Regions from separate parts of the Rahnella sp. JUb53 genome, predicted to be linked through region 2. Evidence: predicted binding sites of a transcription regulator. Region 2 holds the regulator's gene; the other holds the start of a gene.
What was found. Region 2 encodes PurR, which represses purine synthesis genes. Its sites were predicted from a motif close to CANGCAAACGTTTGCNTG; they were not measured.
Positions count from the first base shown of each region.

Region 1: a site for PurR is predicted at 7,642-7,659, ahead of purE (5-(carboxyamino)imidazole ribonucleotide mutase). Genes of this name have one in related genera too.

Region 1 is NZ_SLYT01000003.1:393,716-404,546, forward strand. Features, by position in the region: gene EC840_RS09560 (co-chaperone YbbN) at 169-1,026, opposite strand; gene EC840_RS09565 (SDR family oxidoreductase) at 1,235-2,011, opposite strand; gene tesA (multifunctional acyl-CoA thioesterase I/protease I/lysophospholipase L1) at 2,132-2,761, opposite strand; gene ybbA (putative ABC transporter ATP-binding protein YbbA) at 2,732-3,418, shown strand; gene ybbP (putative ABC transporter permease subunit YbbP) at 3,415-5,847, shown strand; gene purK (5-(carboxyamino)imidazole ribonucleotide synthase) at 6,003-7,067, opposite strand; gene purE (5-(carboxyamino)imidazole ribonucleotide mutase) at 7,064-7,573, opposite strand; gene miaE (tRNA isopentenyl-2-thiomethyl-A-37 hydroxylase MiaE) at 7,754-8,386, shown strand; gene lpxH (UDP-2,3-diacylglucosamine diphosphatase) at 8,370-9,092, opposite strand; gene ppiB (peptidylprolyl isomerase B) at 9,118-9,612, opposite strand; gene cysS (cysteine--tRNA ligase) at 9,840-10,831, shown strand, end outside.
Region 2 is NZ_SLYT01000001.1:325,213-336,043, reverse strand. Features, by position in the region: gene EC840_RS01650 (aldo/keto reductase family oxidoreductase) at 1-463, opposite strand, end outside; gene EC840_RS01645 (DUF1289 domain-containing protein) at 593-832, opposite strand; gene EC840_RS01640 (alkene reductase) at 1,026-2,123, shown strand; gene gloA (lactoylglutathione lyase) at 2,286-2,693, shown strand; gene rnt (ribonuclease T) at 2,785-3,501, shown strand; gene EC840_RS01625 (Grx4 family monothiol glutaredoxin) at 3,598-3,939, opposite strand; gene EC840_RS01620 (C40 family peptidase) at 4,403-5,308, shown strand; gene purR (HTH-type transcriptional repressor PurR) at 5,908-6,933, shown strand; gene punR (DNA-binding transcriptional activator PunR) at 6,984-7,889, opposite strand; gene punC (purine nucleoside transporter PunC) at 8,026-9,219, shown strand; gene cfa (cyclopropane fatty acyl phospholipid synthase) at 9,600-10,751, shown strand.

The DNA.
Region 1 (10,831 bases), on a different contig from region 2:
TGGCACATTTGCCGACCGGCAAAGTGTGTGATGAATTGTCGCACAAATAACCGTTACATCGTATTAATAAAGGATAGTTCAGGGGATAAAAGGCGGGGGAAAGCTCAAAAAAAACGCACGTCCTGTTCAGTGACGTGCGTCTGATATTTTACAGCCGGGCCGTATGAATTAATACAGCAGAGAATATAACTGGCGGCGATATTTGGCAGCCAGCGCATCGCCGGTACCGAGAGCGGCCATGATATCCATCAGCGTTTTACGCGCTGCACCGTTCGCTGCGCCTAAATCTTTTTTCAGCGGCGCCATCAGCAGTTCAAGCGCTTCTTCGTTGCGCCCGACCTGATGCAATTGCAGGCTGAGTTTGACGATGAGTTCAGCGTTCTCAGGATCCTGCTGGAGTTCCTGTTGCAATAGCTGAATTTCCGGCGTGTCGGCGGCCTGTTTCAGCAACTCGATTTGCGCGATCAGCCCCTGATAACGGGAATCTTTATCCTGTAACGGAATGGTCGCCAGCACGGCTTCGGCATCATCGGTGCGGTTCAGATGAATTTGCGTTTCCGCCAGCAGCAAGCCGATATCACTGCGGTAATTGCTCAGCTGCCAGGCATCTTTCAGCAGCGGCAGGGCTTCCGCCACATTGCCCGCCTGCAACATTTCCTGCGCCTGAGCCAGCTTCAGCTCTTCTTCTTTCGGCAACACTTTTTGCAGCAGTTCGCGGATGACTTCTTCCGGCTGTGGTCCCTGGAAACCATCGACAGGCTGACCGTCTTTAAACAGGTACACGGCAGGAATTGAACGCAGACCAAACTGCTGAGCAATCATCTGCTCGGCATCGCAGTCTACTTTAGCCAGGATCAGCTGACCGGCGTATTCCACAGCCAGTTTGTCGAGAATCGGCCCCAGTTGCAGGCAATGCTGGCTGCGTTCAGACCAGAAATAGAACATCACCGGCACAGACATGGATTGTTCCAGCGTCTGGTGCAGGTTGGATTCGTTGATATCGATTACTGTAGGTTGTGCAAGCATGAATTCTGTCTCTCCGCTACCCGTCATACTTCGAGCTGCTGATGCGTTGGCTGCGCTCACTCATCCCGGTCACTGAGTTATCTAAGCTCCCGGTATCTCGTGAACTGGCCGCCTTCCCGCAACCCGAATTATTTAGGGTATAGAAATGTAAAGTATTTAAGAACAAATGGGGGCGACTCGTGCCGCTTCAACCCCTTATCGTTTTTACTTAGCTGTTTCCGCGTAATATTTTGTCCAGCAAACGGGCTGGCAACAGGCGTTTAAGCACCGTCAGTGCATGGGCGACCAGCGTGACCGGATAACGAAAACGCGCGCGCGGGTTTTCTAAAGCATGGTGCAGTTTGGGTAAGACTGCCTCCGGCTTGAGGGTAAAACGTCGCGCAATACCCGGATTTTCTACCGGCTGATCGGCTTGTGACTGACTGACATTGGCGGTGAAATTACTGCTCAGCGGGCCGGGTTCAATCAGGCTGACCTGAATTCCCGTGCCGTGCAGCTCCATACGCAGCGTGTCGGACCAGGCTTCCAGCGCAAATTTACTGGCGGCATAAACGCCACGACGCGGCGTGGTAATCAGCCCCATCACCGAACTGGTCTGGATGATACGTCCTTCGCCGTGCGGCAACATGGCCGGCAGCAAAAGCTGCGTCAGCTGATGCGTGCCAAACAGATTGGTAGAGAATTGTTGCTCGAACTGTTCACGGCTGATGGTATTAAGCGGCCCGTAAACGCCGTAACCCGCGTTATTAAACAGGGCGTACAGACGGTTTCCCGTCAGCGCGATGACCTCGGCGGCGGCGCGTTCCACACTCTGTTTGTTATCAAGATCGAGCTGAACAGTTTCAAAACCCATTTGTTGCAGCGTGTCGATATCTTGCGTTTTGCGGCATGCCGCCAGTACCCGGTAGCCACGAGCGCGTAAATCCTGTGCGGCAACCAGCCCGATACCGCTTGAACAACCGGTGATTAATACAGCTTTTTGCATAACTTTACCTGTGGGATGTCCCTATTTTTTATGACTGTGATTTACTAGGGAGTCGGATGAAAAGGTAACGTCTTGGTTTTACTCACGTCCCGGTATTATTTTATTCGTCGTATTTTAAACTTAATGCGTCAGCAGCGGTGTGAGTTTTTCTGACATCCAGCCGGCAATAAACGACTGGGCTGCCAGTGCCGGATGCAAACCGTCGTCCTGCATCCATTCAGGTTTAACGGCGACCTGTTCCATAAAGAACGGCACCAGCGGGATATTTTCCTGCTTCGCCAGCGCCGGATAAATAGCGTAGAACGCATCCCCGTAGCGACGGCCATAATTAGGGGGCAGGCGGATTTGCATCAGCAGCGGTTGGGCATTGGCCTGTTTGACCTGACTGATTATCTGCGTCAGCGTTTGCGAAATGGTTTGCGGCGGGAAACCGCGCAATCCGTCGTTAGCGCCCAGTTCAATCAGCACCCAGCGCGGATGGTGTTGTTCCAGCAACGTTTGCAAACGCGCCAGCCCTTGTTCAGCGGTATCGCCGCTGATGCTGGCGTTAATAATGGTGGGCTTGTCACCTTCTTTTTGCCATTTGTTATTCAGTAATGTCGGCCACGATTCGGCTACCGGAAGGCGATAGACAGCACTCAAACTATCGCCAATAATCAGCAAGTTATCAGCAGCAACGGCGCGAAAACTCAATAATCCTAACAACATAAGGAAGGGGAGATGCCAGCGGAAAATGTTCTTGAAGTTCATCATTTAAGTAAGCACGTCGGTCAGGGTGAAGGTCAGCTCACCATCCTGTCCGGTGTGGAGCTGGTTGTCAAACCTGCCCAGACAATTGCCCTGATTGGCGAATCCGGTTCCGGTAAATCCACTCTGCTCGGCATTCTTGCCGGGCTGGATGATGGCACCAGCGGCGACGTGAAGTTGCTGGGCAAATCTCTTGGCGAACTTAATGAGGAAGGGCGCGCAGCGTTGCGGGCAAAAAATGTCGGCTTTGTGTTCCAGTCGTTCATGCTGGTGCCGACGCTCAACGCGCTGGAAAATGTGCAACTTCCTGCGCTGTTGCGCGGCGAAAGCGACAGCAGCAGCCGTCAGCAGGCGGTGCAGTTGCTGGAAAGTCTCGGGCTGGGCGGGCGTCTGCATCATCTTCCGGCGCAGCTTTCCGGCGGCGAACAGCAGCGTGTGGCGCTGGCGCGGGCATTTATCGGTAAACCTAAACTGCTGTTTGCCGATGAGCCGACCGGCAATCTGGATCGCGCAACCGGCGAACGTATCGTCGACTTGTTGTTCTCACTGAACCGCGACGCGGCGACCACGCTGATCCTGGTCACGCATGATGAACAGCTGGCGGCGCGTTGCCAGCGGCGCTTACGTCTGCGCGACGGGAAATTGTGGGAGGAAGCATGATCTGGCGCTGGTTCTGGCGGGAATGGCGATCGCCTTCGCTGCTGATTGTCTGGCTGGCGCTGACGCTGGCGGTCGCCTGTGTGCTGGCGCTCGGCAGCATCAGCGACCGCATGGACAAAGGGCTGAGTCAGCAAAGCCGCGAATTTATCGCAGGCGATCGCGTGTTGCGTTCCGCGCATCCGATTACCGAAGCCTGGTTGCAAGATGCGCAGACGCAGGGGCTCAAAGTCAGCCGTCAGCTCTCGTTTATGACCATGACCTTTGCCGGTGAAACGCCGCAGCTGGCGGCCGTCAAAGCCACCGATCTGGCGTATCCGCTTTATGGCGCGTTACAAACCGAACCGGCAGGGCTGAAACCTCAGCCGGGAACCGTTCTGGTCGCGCCGCGTTTACTGGCGCTGCTGAACGTGAAAGTCGGTGACAATCTGGACGTCGGCGATACCACGCTGAAAATTGCCGGAGTGATTGTTCAGGAACCGGATTCGGGGTTTAACCCGTTTCAGACCGCGCCCCGCGTGATCATGAATCTGGCTGACGTACCGAAAACCGGAGCCATTCAGCCGGGCAGTCGCCTGACTTATCGTTATATGTTTGCCGGTTCTCCGCAGGCTATTCAGACTTACGGCGAGGCGATAAAAAGCCTGCTCAAGCCCGATCAGCGCTGGAGCGGCATGGAAGACTCCGAGGGCGCGCTGGGCAAATCATTACAACGTTCTCAGCAGTTCCTCACATTGTCGGCGCTGCTGACGCTGATGCTGTCGATTGCTGCCATTGCCGTGTCGATGGGGCATTACTGCCGCAGCCGTTACGATCTGGTTGCGGTGCTGAAAACGCTGGGAGCCGGGAAAAAGGCGCTGCAAAAACTGATCATCGGTCAGTGGCTGGCGGTGCTGGTGCTGGCGGGAATTTGCGGCAGCGTGGTCGGCCTGCTGTTCGAAGCCGTGCTGATGAAAGTGCTGGCGCCGGTTCTGCCTGCCGCGTTACCGCCTGCCGGTGGCTGGCCGTGGGTGTGGTCGATGGGCGCGATGGTGGTGATCTCGCTGCTGATCGGTATCCGCCCGTATCGCCAGTTACTGGCAACCCAGCCGCTGCGTGTGCTGCGCAATGACGTGGTGGCGAATGTCTGGCCGCTGCGGTATTTCCTGCCGGTGATGGTGCTGGTGGTCGTCGGTCTGCTGGCGGCACTGATGGGCGGCAGTTCGCTGCTCTGGTCACTGCTGGCGGGCGTGCTGGTACTTTCGCTGCTGCTCGGTGTGATTGGCTGGGGGGCGCTGTTGTTGCTACGCAAGCTGACGTTTCGTCAGTTACCGCTGCGTCTGGCGGTAAACCGCCTGCTGCGCCAGCCGTGGGTGACGCTCAGCCAGCTGGCGGCGTTCTCGATGTCGTTTATGTTACTGGCGTTGCTGCTGGTGATGCGCGGGGATTTACTGGATCGCTGGGAACAACAGCTGCCGCCGGACAGCCCGAATTACTTCCTGCTTAATATCACCAAAGAGCAAATTCCGCAGGTGAAGGACTTCCTGCATCAGCATAAAGCGGAGCCGGAAACCTTCTATCCGATTGTGCGCGTGCGTCTGACGAAGATTAACGACAAGGTTGCCACGGATATCATCAAACCGGACGATGCGGGCGGCGAAGCGGTGAACCGTGAGCTGAATCTGACCTGGATGGAGGGGCTGCCGGATCATAATCCGCTGGTCGCGGGCAACGGGCCACCGAAGGCCGGTGAAGTGTCGATAGATGAAGGGCTGGCGGGGCGCCTGGGGCTGAAGCCTGGCGATACCGTGACGTTTAGCGGCGATACGCAGGAATTCAGTGCCAAAATCACCAGCCTGCGGAAAGTGGACTGGGACAGCCTGAAGCCGAATTTCTACTTCATCTTCCCGCCGGGAGCGCTGGACGCCCAGCCGCAAAGCTGGCTGACCAGTTTCCGTTATCACGGGGATGTCAGCACCATTACACAGCTAAACCGCCAGTTCCCGACGCTGAGTTTGCTGGATATTGGTTCTATCCTGCGGCAGGTCGGTCAGGTCTTACAGCAGGTAAGCAGGGCGCTGGAAGTGATGGTTCTGCTGGTGATGCTGTGCGGTGGATTGTTATTACTCGCACAGATTCAGGTCGGCATGCGTCAGCGCCGTCAGGAGCTGATCGTTTACCGCACTCTGGGGGCCAGCAAAAAAATGCTGCACCGGACGCTGTGGTGTGAGTTTGCCGTACTTGGTCTGGTGGCGGGTATCGCTGCCGCGATTGGCGCGGAAGCCGCACTGTGGCTGCTGCAACGCAAAGTGTTCGATTTCCCGTGGGAACCGAATTACCTGATGTGGATTGCGGTGCCGGTGGTTAGCGCGGTGTTGTTGTCCGTCTGCGGTGGCTGGCTGGGTGTGCGGTTGTTGCGGGGGCGGGCATTATTCCGGCAATACGACTCGTAACCGTCATACTTCGAGCCACAGGTGCGTTGGCTGCGTTTAGTCACCCGAATCACTTACCTGAGTAAGCTCATCGGGATTCCTTGACTTGCCGCCTTCCTGTAACTCGAATTATTTAGGTTACCAGAGCATCTCCTTTTAATAAGGAGGTGCTCAAATCAAAGCTTTTCAACTGCCCATTCAATGCCGCTGGCGTATTCTGACGGCAGCATCGGGAGCAGTGCGTTGAGAGTGTCTTTCAGCAGGCTGGCGCTGGCGTCGTTGAGATTCAGGTGTCCGACTTTACGACCCGGACGCACGTCTTTCTCGTACCAGTGCAGATTGACCAGCGGCAGGCTCAGCCACTCTTCTGACACATCCGTGCCAATCAGATTCACCATCACCGACGGCGTACTGACGACCGGTTTCGGCAGCGGCAGACCAAGGATGGCGCGCAAATGCATCTCAAACTGGCTGTAGGACGCGCCGTTTTGCGTCCAGTGACCGCTGTTGTGAACGCGCGGAGCCAGCTCATTGATCAGCAAACCTTCGCTGACCACGAAACATTCCATCGCCATCACGCCGACATAATTCAGTTCGTTGAGAATGGCTGACAGCATGCTTTCTGCCTGCTGTTGCAGGGCTGTGTCCGGCTGCGGCAATGCGACGCTGGTGCGCAAAATGCCGTCCTGATGCAGGTTGTGGGTCAGCGGATAAAACACAGTGTTGCCGTCGTGACCGCGTGCGCCCACCAGCGAAACTTCGCCGGAAAAATTGATGCCCTGCTCAACGATGCATTCGCCGTAGCAATCCTGTGGCAGAGTCTTTTCTTCGCCAGAACGTAAGCGCCACTGACCACGGCCGTCGTACCCGCCGACGCGACGTTTAACAATCGCCAGTTCGCCAAGCTGAGAGAAAACCTGCGGCCATTCGGCGGCATCAGCCAGCAACTGCCACGGCGCAGTTGCCAGACCGAGCTGGTCGAGCAACTGTTTTTGCGTCAGGCGGTCAGCCAGACGTGGGAAAGTCTCGCGGTTAACAAACGCGTTGTGCGTTGCCAGTTCGCGGGTCAGTGCAGTTTCCGGCCAGCGTTCGATTTCAGCGGTGATCACGCTTTGCTGATATGGCACGGCTTCCGGTTCGGCATCAAGTCCGACGGGATATACGGCGATGCCCAGCGGTTCACCAGCCTGACGCAGCATCCGGCCTAACTGACCGTTTCCAAGGACGCAAACCGGCTTCATGCTTCCTCCCGCGGATCGGGATTATTCAGCACTTCGTCAGTTTGTGCAGTGCGCCATGCAGCCAGATTTTTAGCAATCTCAGCATCGTGAAGCGCCAGAATTTGTGCGGCCAGCAAAGCGGCGTTAGCAGCACCGGCTTTTCCGATCGCCAGCGTACCGACCGGAATACCACGTGGCATTTGTACGATGGAATACAGACTGTCGATGCCACTCAGGGCAGCACTCTGAACCGGAACACCGAGTACCGGCACCAGCGTTTTTGCCGCCAGCATGCCTGGTAAATGTGCTGCGCCACCGGCACCCGCGATGATCACATCAAAGCCATTGGCAGAAGCCTGCTCAGCGAAAGTGAACAATTTATCCGGTGTGCGGTGAGCGGAGACGATATCGACATGGAAAGGAATATTCAGCGTTGTGAGAACTTCGGCGGCGAACTGCATGGTCGCCCAGTCACTTTTAGACCCCATAACGATGGCGATTTTTGCCGGGGTAACGTTGGATGACATGTCTTTAAAGCTCCTGTGATTCGGAAATAGAAACTGCGAGGGCGCAAATGATAACACGCTCCGAGAGGGAGGAAAACGGTTGCGTGGCCGGAAAACGGCGCATTTTTGATGAGAAGTTGGCGGCAGATTTGTATAATCCAAACCAATATATTAAAGACAAACTTGAGTGGAAACTGATTTATGACGCAGGCTTTACTGGCACCGATTTATGATTTTCTTCACTGTGAAACGCCCGCTCTGTGGGTGGATGTGGCGCTGGAAAATCAGACAGTCATGCTGATTGACCACGCTAACTGTGAAAAGAAAGCGGCGGCGACGGCGATGAGCCTGATGACGAAATATCTGGACCGCACCGAACTGCTATTTTGTGCGGCGCGTCTGGCGCGTGAAGAACTTCATCACTTTGAACAAGTGGTGGAAATCATGCAAAAACGCAATATCACCTACACCCAGCTTTCACCATCGCGCTACGCCAGCGGCATGATTAAACATACCCGCCATCACGATGATCTGAATATTCTGGTCGACCGGCTGATCATCGGCGCATACATCGAAGCGCGCTCTTGCGAGCGTTTTGCCAAAATAGCGCCGCATCTCGATGAAACCTTGTCGCGTTTTTACACTTCGCTGCTGCGTTCTGAATCACGGCATTTTGCCGATTATCTGGCGCTGGCAGAGCAATATGCCGGAACGGATATTAGTGAGCGGGTAGAGGAGTTTGGCAGGATTGAAGCGGAACTGATCTTAACCCCGGACGAGCAGTTCCGCTTCCACAGCGGTGTACCCGTCTGCGGACTTAAAACGGGAAGCTGATCAGCTCGACGTTATCGGCGGTGACTTTCACCATCGAACCTTCTTCGTGCCATGCGCCGAGTACCACACGATGGCCGGTTTTGTTTCCGAGCGGGACATCGTGAATGGCTGGCCGATGGGTATGGCCGTGGATCATCCACTCGACGCCAGCCATCTGCATTTCGCTGACCACCGCCTGCGAGTTCACATCCATAATCTCCAGTGATTTACCCTGATTCGACGCCTTACTGTTAGCGCGCATTCTGGCAGCAATGCCCAGTCGCCATTTCAGTGGCAGCATCAGGAAAAGTTTCTGGATAAACGGATTGTGGACTTTTTTGCGGAAGTTTTGATACGCGACATCGTCGGTACACAGCGTGTCGCCGTGCAGGATCAGGATGCGGCGTCCGTACAGCTCGAGCACTTTTTTCTCCGGCAGCAGCGTCATCAGGCTGTCGCGGGCGAAACGTCTGCCGAGCAGAAAATCGCGGTTGCCGTGAATAAAGAAGCAGGGCACGCCTTGCTGATGCAAATGATTCAGTGCGGCGGAGATTTCTGCGTGAAGTGGCTGCGGATCGTCGTCGCCAATCCAGGCTTCGAACAGGTCGCCGAGAATGTACAGAGCATCGGCCTGTGGCGCATCTTCACGTAGAAAACGAAGGAAACCGGCAGTGATTGCCGGTTCCTGTGCGCAAAGATGGATATCTGCGATAAAAAACGTGGTCATGCCGACGTGTTCTTAAAAACGTCGGTTATTCGCTGACTGTCACGCTTTTGATCACAACATCTTCTTTTGGAACGTCCTGGTGCATACCGCTGCGGCCCGTTTTGACGGCTTTGATCGCGTCAACCACGTCCTGACCTTCAACCACTTCTGCGAATACGCAGTAGCCCCAACCCTGCGCGTTTTTACCGCTGTGGTTCAGGAAATCGTTGTCAGTGACGTTGATAAAGAACTGTGCGGTAGCAGAATGTGGATCGTTGGTACGCGCCATCGCCAGCGTGCCTTTGGTGTTTTTCAGGCCGTTGTCTGCTTCGTTATCGATAGGTGCATCGGTGTTTTTCTGGTTCATGCCTGGCTCAAAACCGCCGCCCTGGATCATGAAGCCGTTAATCACACGGTGGAAAATTGTGTTGTCGTAGAAGCCTTTACGGCAATAGTTCAGGAAGTTTTCAACCGTGGCTGGCGCTTTGTCAGCGAAAGTTTTAATGACGATGTCGCCGTGGTTGGTGTGGAAAGTGACCATAATTATCATCCTGCTAATGTTGATGTGTGCTCTGTGTCAGAGCGGCTACTATAGCCTTTTCTTATACCATAACTCAAAAGTTGCCGTCAGCAGCGCCTTTATGACCACTAAAGCCCGTCCGGCGGCCTTATGCCGTTTCGGTGAAATCATTTTCGTTATATTATGGCCGTTAGTGTCGCTTAAATGCGCCAACGTCATTTTCTACGCCCAACACACGGAATAGCCTGATGCTGAAGATTTTTAATACCCTGAGTCGCCAAAAAGAGGAATTCAAGCCAATTCATGCCGGTAAAGTCGGGATGTACGTGTGTGGGATCACTGTTTACGACCTGTGTCATATCGGCCACGGTCGCACCTTTGTCTCTTTCGACGTGGTATCGCGTTACCTGCGTTACGTCGGTTATGACCTGAAATACGTGCGTAACATCACCGATATTGACGACAAAATCATTAAACGTGCCGCTGAGAATGGCGAAACCTTTATGGCATTGACCGATCGTATGATCGCCGAAATGCACGCGGATTTTGCTGCACTGAACATTCTGCCGCCGGATTCTGAGCCTCGCGCCACCGGTCACATTCATGAAATCATCGATATCGTACAGAAGCTGATCGACCGTGATCACGCGTATGTGGCGTCGAACGGCGACGTGATGTTCTGGGTGGAGAGCGATCCGGATTACGGCGTGTTATCCCGTCAGGATCTGGATCAGTTGCAGGCGGGCGCCCGCGTTGAAGTTGAAGCCAACGTGAAACGCAATCCGATGGACTTTGTGCTGTGGAAAATGTCCAAGCCGGGTGAGCCGAGCTGGACGTCACCGTGGGGCGAAGGCCGTCCGGGCTGGCATATCGAATGTTCTGCTATGAACTGCAAACAGCTTGGCGCGCATTTCGATATCCACGGCGGCGGTTCTGACCTGATGTTCCCGCACCACGAAAACGAAATTGCTCAGTCCAGCTGCGCACACGACGGTCCGTATGTTAACACCTGGATGCACTCCGGCATGGTGATGATCGACCGCGAAAAGATGTCCAAGTCACTGGACAACTTCTTTACCGTGCGCGATGTGCTGAAATATTACGACGCCGAAAGCGTGCGTTACTTCCTGATGTCTGGCCATTACCGCAGCCAGCTGAACTACAGCGAAGAGAACCTGAAACTGGCACGTACCTCGATGGAACGTTTGTATACCGCGCTGCGCGGTACGGACGTTACTGC
Region 2 (10,831 bases):
AATGTTTCACTTTGCCGCTTTTATGCAGTTGCGTGAATGCCTCAGCCACTTCATCGGCATCCATCAGTGGATCAGGGCGATGGATCAGCAGCAAATCCAGATAATCGGTATGCAGATTACTTAGCGATTTCTCGGCACGTTCCACGATGTACTTTGTATCTGTAATGTAGTGACCGATTTTGTTATCAGGATTGGCTCGCGTCGCTATGCCACATTTACTGACCAGTTGCATTTTTTCGCGAAGGGAAGGCTTGAGTCGCAAAGCCTCGCCGAACGCGGCTTCGCACTGATAATCACCGTAAATATCCGCATGATCGGCCGTGGTGATGCCCAGCTCAATATGCTGTTCCATGAAGGCCAGAATCTGTTGCGGCGTCATGTTCCATTCCATCAGACGCCAGTAACCGCAAATCAGTTTTGAGAATACCGGACCTTGAGGAGAAATCGGGGTACGCGCTTCCATTTTGAATCCCTTAAGTTTTTGATTTTCGACCGACAGAATACACAACGCCTGCGGCGCTGTATTGATGCGGAGCGTAAGAATTACAAAGAAGCAGACAGCCGTCACGACGCTGGCGGCCGGGATGGAAAATCAGAACAATTCCGGTTGTTCCGGCAAAGGTTCATCGGGTTGCTTTCCGGCCCGCTGCTGACGTAAAAGGCGCTGCTGACATAAACGCAGGACATGACGTTTTTCCGTATCCGTCATTTTCATCCAGCCGAAACGTTCCTCACGGCTGCGCAGGCAACCGCGACAATAACCGCGTTCATCGGCCTGACATATGCCACGGCACGGACTGGGGATTTCGAAAAATTCAAGTTGCTGGGCCACGCGCCCTCCGCAAATAACGGTGAACTTTTATTCAAGACGTTTTCTGCACATCCTGCAAGAGGATCTGCAAAAAGGCACAGGGCGCGTAGTCAGGCAGAGGCCAGATACGATAGAAAGAGGCATTGCGAAACGATCGTGGAGCGGGAATTATGTTCCTTAATGCCATAACGATCAGTCCATTAAATCCGGAGTTATTCAAATGACCAAGCTTTTCACCCCCATTGTTGTCGGCAAAAATACATTGCCTAACCGTGTTTTTATGGCGCCCCTTACCCGCCTTCGCAGCATCGAACCAGGTGACATCCCTACCCCGCTGATGGGCGAATATTACGCGCAGCGCCACAGTTCCGGCCTGATCATTACCGAAGCTACTCAGGTTTCCTTCCAGGCGAAAGGCTATGCCGGTGCGCCGGGTCTGCACACGCCAGAACAAGTGGCTGCGTGGAAAAAAATCGTCGCAGGCGTGCATCAGAAAAATGGCCACATTGCGGTTCAGCTTTGGCACACAGGCCGAATTTCTCATAACAGCGTTCAGCCGGATAACCAGACGCCGGTTGCGCCTTCTGCTGTGAACCCTGAAACACGCACCAGCCTGCGCGATGAGCAAGGCCACGCCATTCGTGTCGATTGCCCGACACCGCGCGCACTGGAACTGAGCGAAATCCCGGGGATCATCAACGATTTCCGCCACGCAGCAGAATGTTCTGCCGAGGCTGGTTTTGATTACATTGAGCTGCATGCGGCGCACGGTTACCTGTTGCACCAGTTCATGTCTCCGGCATCTAACCTGCGTGAAGACGAATACGGCGGCAGCATTGAAAACCGTACCCGCCTGACGCTGGAAGTGGTCGATGCCGCTATCGGCGCTATCGGCGCAGACCGCGTGGGTATCCGTATTTCACCAATGGGTCCGTTTAACGGGCTGGATAACGGTGAAGATCAGGAGCAGGCAGCTATCTATCTGCTGGATGAGCTGAACAAACGTAAACTCGCTTATCTGCATATTTCTGAACCTGACTGGGCAGGCGGCAAACCGTACTCGGCTGAATTCCGCGCGGTGATCCGTGCTCATTATCAGGGCGTGATTGTCGGGGCCGGCGCTTATACCGCTGAAAAAGGCGAAGAACTTATCGAAAAGGGTTACATCGACGCTGTGGCTTTCGGTCGCAGCTATATCGCTAACCCGGATCTGGTTGAACGCCTGAGATCCCACGCTCCGCTTAACGATCCACAACCAGAAACCTTCTACGGCGGCGGTGCTCAGGGTTACACCGACTACCCGACGCTGTAATGATTAAAAAAGAGTAACACCATCCTTGCAGCAGAAGAGGCCCTCCTTCTGCTGCTTTTTTTGTTCAGGCCTTCAGCAACCGAGCGTCGTTTTACAGACAAACTGGTCTCTATCAGTTAGGCTTGAATCGATAATTCTCATCCTGCAAATAAAGAGGAACCTATGCGTTTACTCCATACCATGCTTCGTGTTGGCGATCTGCAACGCGCAATCAGCTTCTATACCGATGTGTTAGGCATGCGCCTGCTGCGCACCAGCGAAAACACTGAATACAAATACTCTCTGGCATTCGTCGGTTACACCGATGAAAGCGAAGGCGCAGTCATTGAACTGACCTACAACTGGGGCGTTGACAGCTACGACATCGGCACCGCTTACGGGCACATCGCTCTGGGTGTCGATAACGTGGCACAAACCTGTGATGACATCCGCAATGCGGGTGGCAAAGTGACCCGTGAAGCCGGTCCGGTTAAAGGCGGCTCCACCATTATCGCCTTCGTTGAAGATCCGGACGGTTACAAAATCGAGCTTATCGAATCCAAACATGCGGGCCAGGGTCTGGGCAACTGATCCCCCTGAATGCTGAAAGGGGCGCAAATGCGCCCTTTTTTATTGCCCAATTTTTGCCGCAGCCCTGCAACGGACGGCAAAATTTGTCATAATGCGCGCTGAATTCGATGAAGATAAGAAACTAATGGCCGAGAATAGTGACATTAACGCCCTGAGAGGCCGTTTTCGTGGTTTTTATCCGGTAGTCATTGATGTTGAGACTGCCGGATTTAATGCCCAAACCGATGCGCTGCTGGAAATTGCAGCAATCACATTGAAGATGGATGAGGACGGCTGGCTGCAAAGCGATGAGACCGTGCATTTCCACGTAGAACCTTTTGAAGGTTCGGTACTGGTGCCGGAAGCGCTGGCGTTTAACGGTATCGATCCGACCAACCCGTTGCGCGGCGCAGTCAGTGAATATGAAGCCCTCCACGAGATTTTTAAAGTCATCCGCAAAGGGATGAAAGAGCAAAACTGTAACCGCGCAATCATCGTGGCGCATAACGCGAATTTCGATCACAGTTTTCTGATGGCGGCAGCCGAGCGCGCCGGGTTGAAACGTAATCCGTTCCACCCTTTCGCCACATTTGATACTGCGGCGTTAAGCGGACTGGTGCTCGGGCAAACGGTGCTGGCAAAAGCCTGTATCAGCGCGGGAATGGTGTTTGACAGCAGTCAGGCTCACTCTGCACTGTATGACACAGAACGCACTGCTGAGCTGTTCTGTGAGCTGGTGAACCGCTGGAAGCGTCTTGGCGGCTGGCCGTTGCCCCTGACCGCAGAAGAAGCGGAAGACGAAACCGCGCAGCAGGAAAATCAGCAGTAATCCGTACGGCTGGCTGGATCCAGAGATAAAAAAAGAGCGACGCAATGTCGCTCTTTTTGTTTTCACCCTCCTCAAAGGACGGCGGCCTTCTTAGAATTACTCTTCAGAAGATTTATATTTTTCAGCAGTTTCTTTAATCAGCTGCTGCAGTTCGCCGCGCTGAAACATCTCAACCACGATGTCACAACCGCCGACCAGTTCACCATCAACCCACAGCTGCGGGAAAGTTGGCCAGTTAGCAAACTTTGGCATTTCTGCGCGGATATCCGGGTTCTGCAAAATATCAACGTAAGCAAAACGTTCGCCGCAGGCTGAAAGCGCCTGAACAGCCTGAGCGGAAAAACCGCAGCTTGGCAGTTTAGGAGAACCTTTCATGTAAAGCAGGATCGGGTTTTCAGAAACTTGCTTCTGAATTTTTTCAATAGTTGGAGTGGTCATTTCTTGCTTCCTCAAGCCGGTACAGGCTGTCACGGTCATTACTCTTCACGCGCGGCACCCAAAAACGGTGCGCAAACATAATACTTTCTATTGTAACGACGCCAGCCATCAGATAAAAACGCCATTTTTTGTGGGGTCTTTCTCAATACTGGCATTTTATTAAACAATTTTTGGCGGCTGCGCTGAACATCACATATTTAAAGATTCATCGAGAATAACATTTTTGCCGTACGACGATAATGTCAGATTTGCAAAATCGTATTCTTTATCTCAAATATTAAGCTGATGAAAAATGGTCATTTTTTTTACTTAAAATGGCGCTTATTTCGACATAAAAAAAGCTATTAACTTTTTCTCACAATATGATCTAGAATCGAGTCAATTCGTGCTTTTTTGTCGGGTTCTTTTAAGCAATACTCTGACATCCCTGATGTTTAACCCAACCACTCATGGTAACGAAGCTATGCGCTTACTGTTCACGCTTTTTGTGCTGCTCTTTACCCAGCTGTTTCTTAATATGGCTCATGCATCGCCACAGACCCGCGTCTCTGCCGATCAGCGGAAGAGTCATGTTAATTCCGTGACGCCGGAAGAACGGCGAAAGCGAAAGACAGTGGCGGCGAAAACCAGTAAAAAAACAAAAGTCGCACCGGTGACAGAGAAAAAGACTCAGGAAAAAGCATCAAAATCGAAGAAGGTCAGCAGCACCGAACTGGTCAAACGCAAGACAACTTCTGAGAAAAGCGTAAAAACGACCCGGGCCGAAAGCAAAAAAGAAAAAACACTCAGGACAACGCGGGCCGAGAAAAAGACAGATAAAGCCACTAAATCACGAGCGCTTGCCAAAAACAGCAGTGAAAAAATCAGCAAGAAAGAAGCGTATGGCCGACACCGCAAAGGCAAGAAGTTACGCGAAGAAGACACCAAACCTATTACGCTGAGTGCGACACATAAAAAACGCTATCAGCATGCACAACAAACGGCGATGACTAAGCTGATGCACCAGGTCGGCAAACCTTATCGCTGGGGAGGAACTTCTCCGAATACCGGTTTTGATTGCAGCGGTCTGGTCTATTACGCTTACAAAGATTTGATCCGCATTAAAATGCCGCGCACGGCAAACGAGATGTACCACCTGCGCGATGCAGCGCCGGTGAAACGTGGCGAACTTGAAAGCGGTGATCTGGTGTTCTTCAGAATCAACAACCGCGGCGCAGCGGATCATGTGGGTGTTTATGTTGGCAACGGCAAATTCATCCAGTCGCCAAGAACCGGTGAAGACATCAAAATCACCTCACTGGGCGACGATTACTGGCAAGACCACTATGTTGGCGCACGTCGGGTGATGACCCCAAAAACAATCCGATAATAAACAATTCGTTAAGTCTGAGGTTTCGCTAATCAGCCATTGAATAGCACTTAACGAAGAGTTTCTGCAGGGAAGAGTATCGGCGGTAACGGTCACTGCGTAAAATTGAAAAGGGCGATTCCTGTGAAAGGTATCGCCCTTTTTTGTTGCGTCTCACTACTGTCTCACTGCCAGATTAGTTCATCACTGCCGTGAAGCTGAAAGCGATAATCATGAGCAAAGCGCATACCGTGGTGATCAACGATAATTTCAGGTTGCTGTCCATCAAACCCCCTTTCGGATCAAGTTGTGGCGTTTCTTTTAGCCACACTAAATGTGTGCCAACGCATTTTCGCATAATTCACTTTTAAAATCCTCTGCTGAATGAAAATGTGAACATGACAATTTTACTTCCACTTTCATGCATTATAAGAGAAAATTGTCGGTTAACACGCCTGTGTGCCGGTCGATTTCACCCGAGAGCATTTCACGCCTCATTCTGAAGAATCCACCCAATGATTACACTGCCCTTTTAGATGTCCGCAGTGTAATCAACGCAAGCAAACGATTAACATAATGCTAACGTGCTGAAGCACGGAAGTTCAGGAGTCATTCTTTACATGGCAACGATTAAAGATGTCGCAAAGCGCGCTGGCGTTTCCACTACAACCGTGTCGCACGTCATCAATAAAACACGTTTCGTCGCCGAAGAAACCAGGGAAGCGGTGCTGCTTGCCATTAAAGAGCTACATTATTCTCCGAGCGCCGTAGCCCGTAGTCTTAAAGTGAATAACACCAAGACGATTGGTCTGCTGGCAACCTCCAGTGAAGCGCCCTATTTTGCCGAGGTGATTGAAGCCGTCGAGAACAGCTGCTTCTCCAAAGGCTATACGCTGATCTTGTGTAACTCGCACAACAATCTGGAAAAACAACAGGCCTATCTGCAGATGCTGGCGCAAAAACGCGTCGATGGTCTGCTGGTCATGTGCGCGGAATACCCTGACGAATTACTCAATATGCTTGAAGAGTATCGTTCGATTCCGATGGTGGTGATGGACTGGGGCGAAGCGCGTAAAAACTTCACCGACAGCATTATCGATAATGCTTTCGAAGGCGGTTATATGGCCGGACGCTATCTGATCGAACGCGGGCATCGTGATATTGGCGTGATCCCGGGACAGCTGGCGCGTAACACCGGCGGCGGTCGTTTCCAGGGTTTTGTCAAAGCGCTGACGGAAGCCAATATCCCGCTTCGCGAAGAATGGGTGGTTCAGGGCGATTTCGAGCCGGAGTCAGGTTATCAGGCGATGCATAAGATTCTGATGCAGAAACAACGCCCCACCGCCGTCTTCTGCGGGGGCGATGTCATGGCAATGGGCGCAATTTGCGCCGCTGATGAGCTCGGATTGCGCGTCCCGCAGGATATTTCGGTGATTGGTTACGATAACGTGCGTAATGCGCGGTACTTCTCTCCGGCACTGACGACCGTGCATCAGCCGAAAGAACGGTTGGGTGAGATGGCCTTTACTATGTTGCTCGACCGCATCGTCAGCAAACGTGAAGAATCACAGACCATCGAGGTGCATCCGAAACTGGTTGAACGTCGTTCGGTGGCCGATGGCCCGTACCGCGACTATCGCCGTTAATGCTTGCCTTTAATCTTACATAACGCCTGCTTTTGCAGGCGTTTAATTTCTCAGTCCCGCAGCCATTCACGGTTCATCGTTTCTGTATCACCCATATATTCCAGCAACCACGCCAGTGAAGGTGACGGATTGCTCTGGTCCCACGTCAGGCAACATGGGCTGTCAGGGAAGGTATTCTCCAGCGCCAGAACCTGCAATGTCTGCTGTTCAATGTGGTGGCTCACGCGATGTACCGGCATCATTCCTACGCATAAACCTTCACTCAGACATTCAAGCGCGCAGGTCCAGTCCGGCACAACCAGACGCCGCTGGTTATCAAGCGTCCAGGTATCACGCTTGGGCAACGTCCGCGAGGTATCTTCAAGACACAATGCGGGATAAGGCCTGAGCTGGTCATCACTGAGCGCACCCGGTAACTGCGCCAGCGGATGCTGCGGGCTGACCACGCAGTGCCAGTCCATAAACCCCATGTCGCGAAAACTGAAACGACCACCAACCGGTATCGCCCGCGTCGCACCGATTGCCACATCAGCACGTCCGTCAACCAGTGCGTCCCACACACCATTAAACACTTCGGAATGAATAATCAGTTCCGTATCAGGAAAATGACGATAGAAATCCAGCACCAGTCGCCGGGTTCTTGCCGGTTTAACAATTCTGTCGACAGCAATACGTAACTCGCCCCGCCAGCCGTTGGCAACCTGCTGACACTGGCGTCGTGTAGCTATCATTTTTTTTATCAGAACCCGCGCTTCATCCACGAAAACTTTGCCCGCTGGCGTTAAAACGACGTCACGGTGTCGACGTTCAAACAAGGGCACCGCCAGCCATTGTTCGAGCTGACGAACGGTGTAGCTGATGGCAGAAGGCACCCGATGTAGATCCTGTGCCGCCGCACTGAAGCTTCCGGTTCTTGCCACCGCATCAACGACTTCCAGAGCGTATTCTGACCACATATTTTAGCCTTCAATATTTTTGATAGCAGAGTGCAAATATTAACGTTTCACAACGCTGTTATCAAAGCGTTAAAATCTGCCTCCGAACAGATCCCTGCATCAAATCATCTGCAATAAATAAATTAACGAGATAATAATGAAACCCTCCTTTGGATTTATGCTCTATCTGGCTGGCCTGAGCATGCTCGGCTTTTTAGCCACAGATATGTACCTCCCTGCGTTCAGCGCAATGCAAACCAGCCTGATGACCAGTCCGGGAATGATCAGCGCCAGCCTGAGTATTTTTCTCGGCGGATTCGCCATCGGACAATTGCTGTGGGGACCGCTGTCAGACCGCATTGGCCGCAAACCGGTTTTACTGCTCGGTCTGATGCTGTTTGCCGTCGGCTGTCTGGGCGTGATTTGGGTCGAGAACGTGCGCGCCCTTCTGGCGCTGCGTTTCTTACAGGCCATGGGCGTCTGTGCAGCCGCAGTGACCTGGCAGGCAATCGTGGTGGACCGTTTTTCAGCGGATGTCGCTAAAAAAACCTTCGCCAGCATTATGCCTTTAGTGGCACTTTCGCCGGCGCTGGCGCCTTTGCTTGGCGCCTGGGTGCTCAACCATTTTGACTGGGAAGCGATATTTGCCCTGCTGACTGCAGTGGCCGCCTTGTTGCTTATCGCCACCTTCACGCTGCGGGAAAATAAGCCGGCAGAACACAAATCTGCCGACAAAGCGGGCTTTGGCACGTTGCTGAAATCGCGCGTTTACAGCGGTAATGTCATGATTTACGCCGCCTGCTCCGCCGGTTTCTTTGCCTGGCTGACGGGGTCGCCGTTTATTCTGAGCGATATGGGCTATTCGCCGGGCGTGATTGGCCTGAGCTATGTTCCGCAGACCATCGCTTTCCTGCTTGGAGGCTTCGGCTGCAGGTTGCTCATCAGCAAGTTAGATGGGAATAAAATTTTACCCTGGCTGCTGACAGGGTATGGCCTGAGTGTTGCGGGTCTGTTCTGTGTCGCCATGTTCACTGATGCCGGGTTGGTGAGCTTGTTGATCCCGTTCTGTTTCATGGCTCTGGTGAATGGCGCAATCTATCCAATTGTTGTGGCAAATGCATTAATGCCATTTCCTGCTAATACAGGGAAAGCGGCTGCGTTGCAAAATACCCTGCAATTGGGATTGTGTTTCCTCGCCAGTTTGCTGGTTTCCGCATTTATTGCGCAACCATTAATAGCGACAGTCACCACCATGCTGTCTACACTATTGTTGGTAGTTTTGGGCCGGTGGATGTCTGTGCGACACAAAAATCCGCAATATACTGAGCAAAAGTCGGAGCAGGAAGCCTGAGCAAGCTTTGAAAGTTAATCGTTATAATGACCATAAGTTACAATCACTTAATGGTCATTTTCATTCATGACGATTAACTATTGAGAATGCCTGCGGGCGAGCCTATACTCAACAAAACCCAATAAAATAGCATTTTTACAAAACTTTTATTACATACTTAAGCCGGACGCGAGGAATGCGTCACACTATTTTTCCTAGTACGTTTTTCAAGGATGATTTTCCTGCGCGACTTGTGCCCGCAGGCGTTCTTCTAAATTTCCTCTGTTGGTGTCGGATATCGGACGAGGCGCTAGTCGTCTGTTCTCATAAAGACCTGCAAAAAATAGCCTTTGCTTTTCCCGGCAGGTTAATAAATCAGAAGAGAAAGTGATGGAGAAGCTATGAGTTCATCGTGTATAGAAGACCTAAGCATTCAGGATAATCAGTGGTATCGGATAGCCAGTGAAATGCTGGCAATGGCAGACATCCAGGTAAATGGTAATCGCCCTTTCGACCTTAAAGTAAAAAACACTGACTTTTTTAAGCGTGTTTTACAGGAAGGTTCTCTGGGTCTGGGTGAAAGCTATATGGATGGTTGGTGGGAATGCGACCGCCTTGATATTTTTTTCCAGCGTGTTCTCCGTGCAGGTTTGGAAAATAAACTGCCCCACCATTTTAAAGACACTCTGCGGGTAGCCGCGGCACGCCTGACCAATTTGCAATCGCGTAAACGTGCATGGATTGTCGGCAAAGAGCATTATGATCTGGGCAACGATTTATTCACACTGATGCTCGACCCGTATATGCAATATTCCTGTGGCTACTGGAAAGAAGCAACAACGCTGGAAGAAGCGCAGGAAGCAAAACTCAAAATGATCTGCGATAAACTGCAATTAAAACCGGGGCAGCGTTTGCTCGATATTGGTTGCGGCTGGGGTGGATTGTCAGAGTTTGCGGCACGCAATTATGGTGTCAGTGTCGTTGGTGTCACTATTTCCGCAGAACAACAAAAGCTCGCGCAAAAAAGATGTGAAGGACTGGATGTCACCATCCTCCTACAGGATTACCGTGACCTCAACGATCAGTTTGACCGGATTGTCTCGGTCGGGATGTTCGAGCATGTCGGTCCGAAGAATTACCAGACATACTTTAATGTCGCCAAACGTAATATCAAACCTGACGGCATTTTCCTGCTGCACACTATTGGTTCTAACAAAACAGATCTTAACGTCGACCCGTGGATTGATAAATATATCTTCCCGAACGGCTGCCTGCCTTCTGTTCAGCAAATTGCGCAAACCAGCGAATCTTTGTTTGTCATGGAAGACTGGCACAATATCGGCGCGGATTATGACCGTACACTGATGGCGTGGCATGAACGTTTCCAGAAACACTGGCCTGAACTGGCAGAAAAATATGGCGATCGTTTCCACCGCATGTTCACGTATTATCTCAATGCCTGCGCAGGGGCATTCAGGGCTCGTGATATTCAGCTCTGGCAAGTGGTATTCAGTCCTGAAGGCGTTGACGGCGGAATGCGCGTTCCACGTTAATCCCCTTTGACAGCAACTGAACGACATAAAAAAACCGGACCTGAAAGTCCGGTTTTTCTTTTTGCAGTCTCTGCGAAATC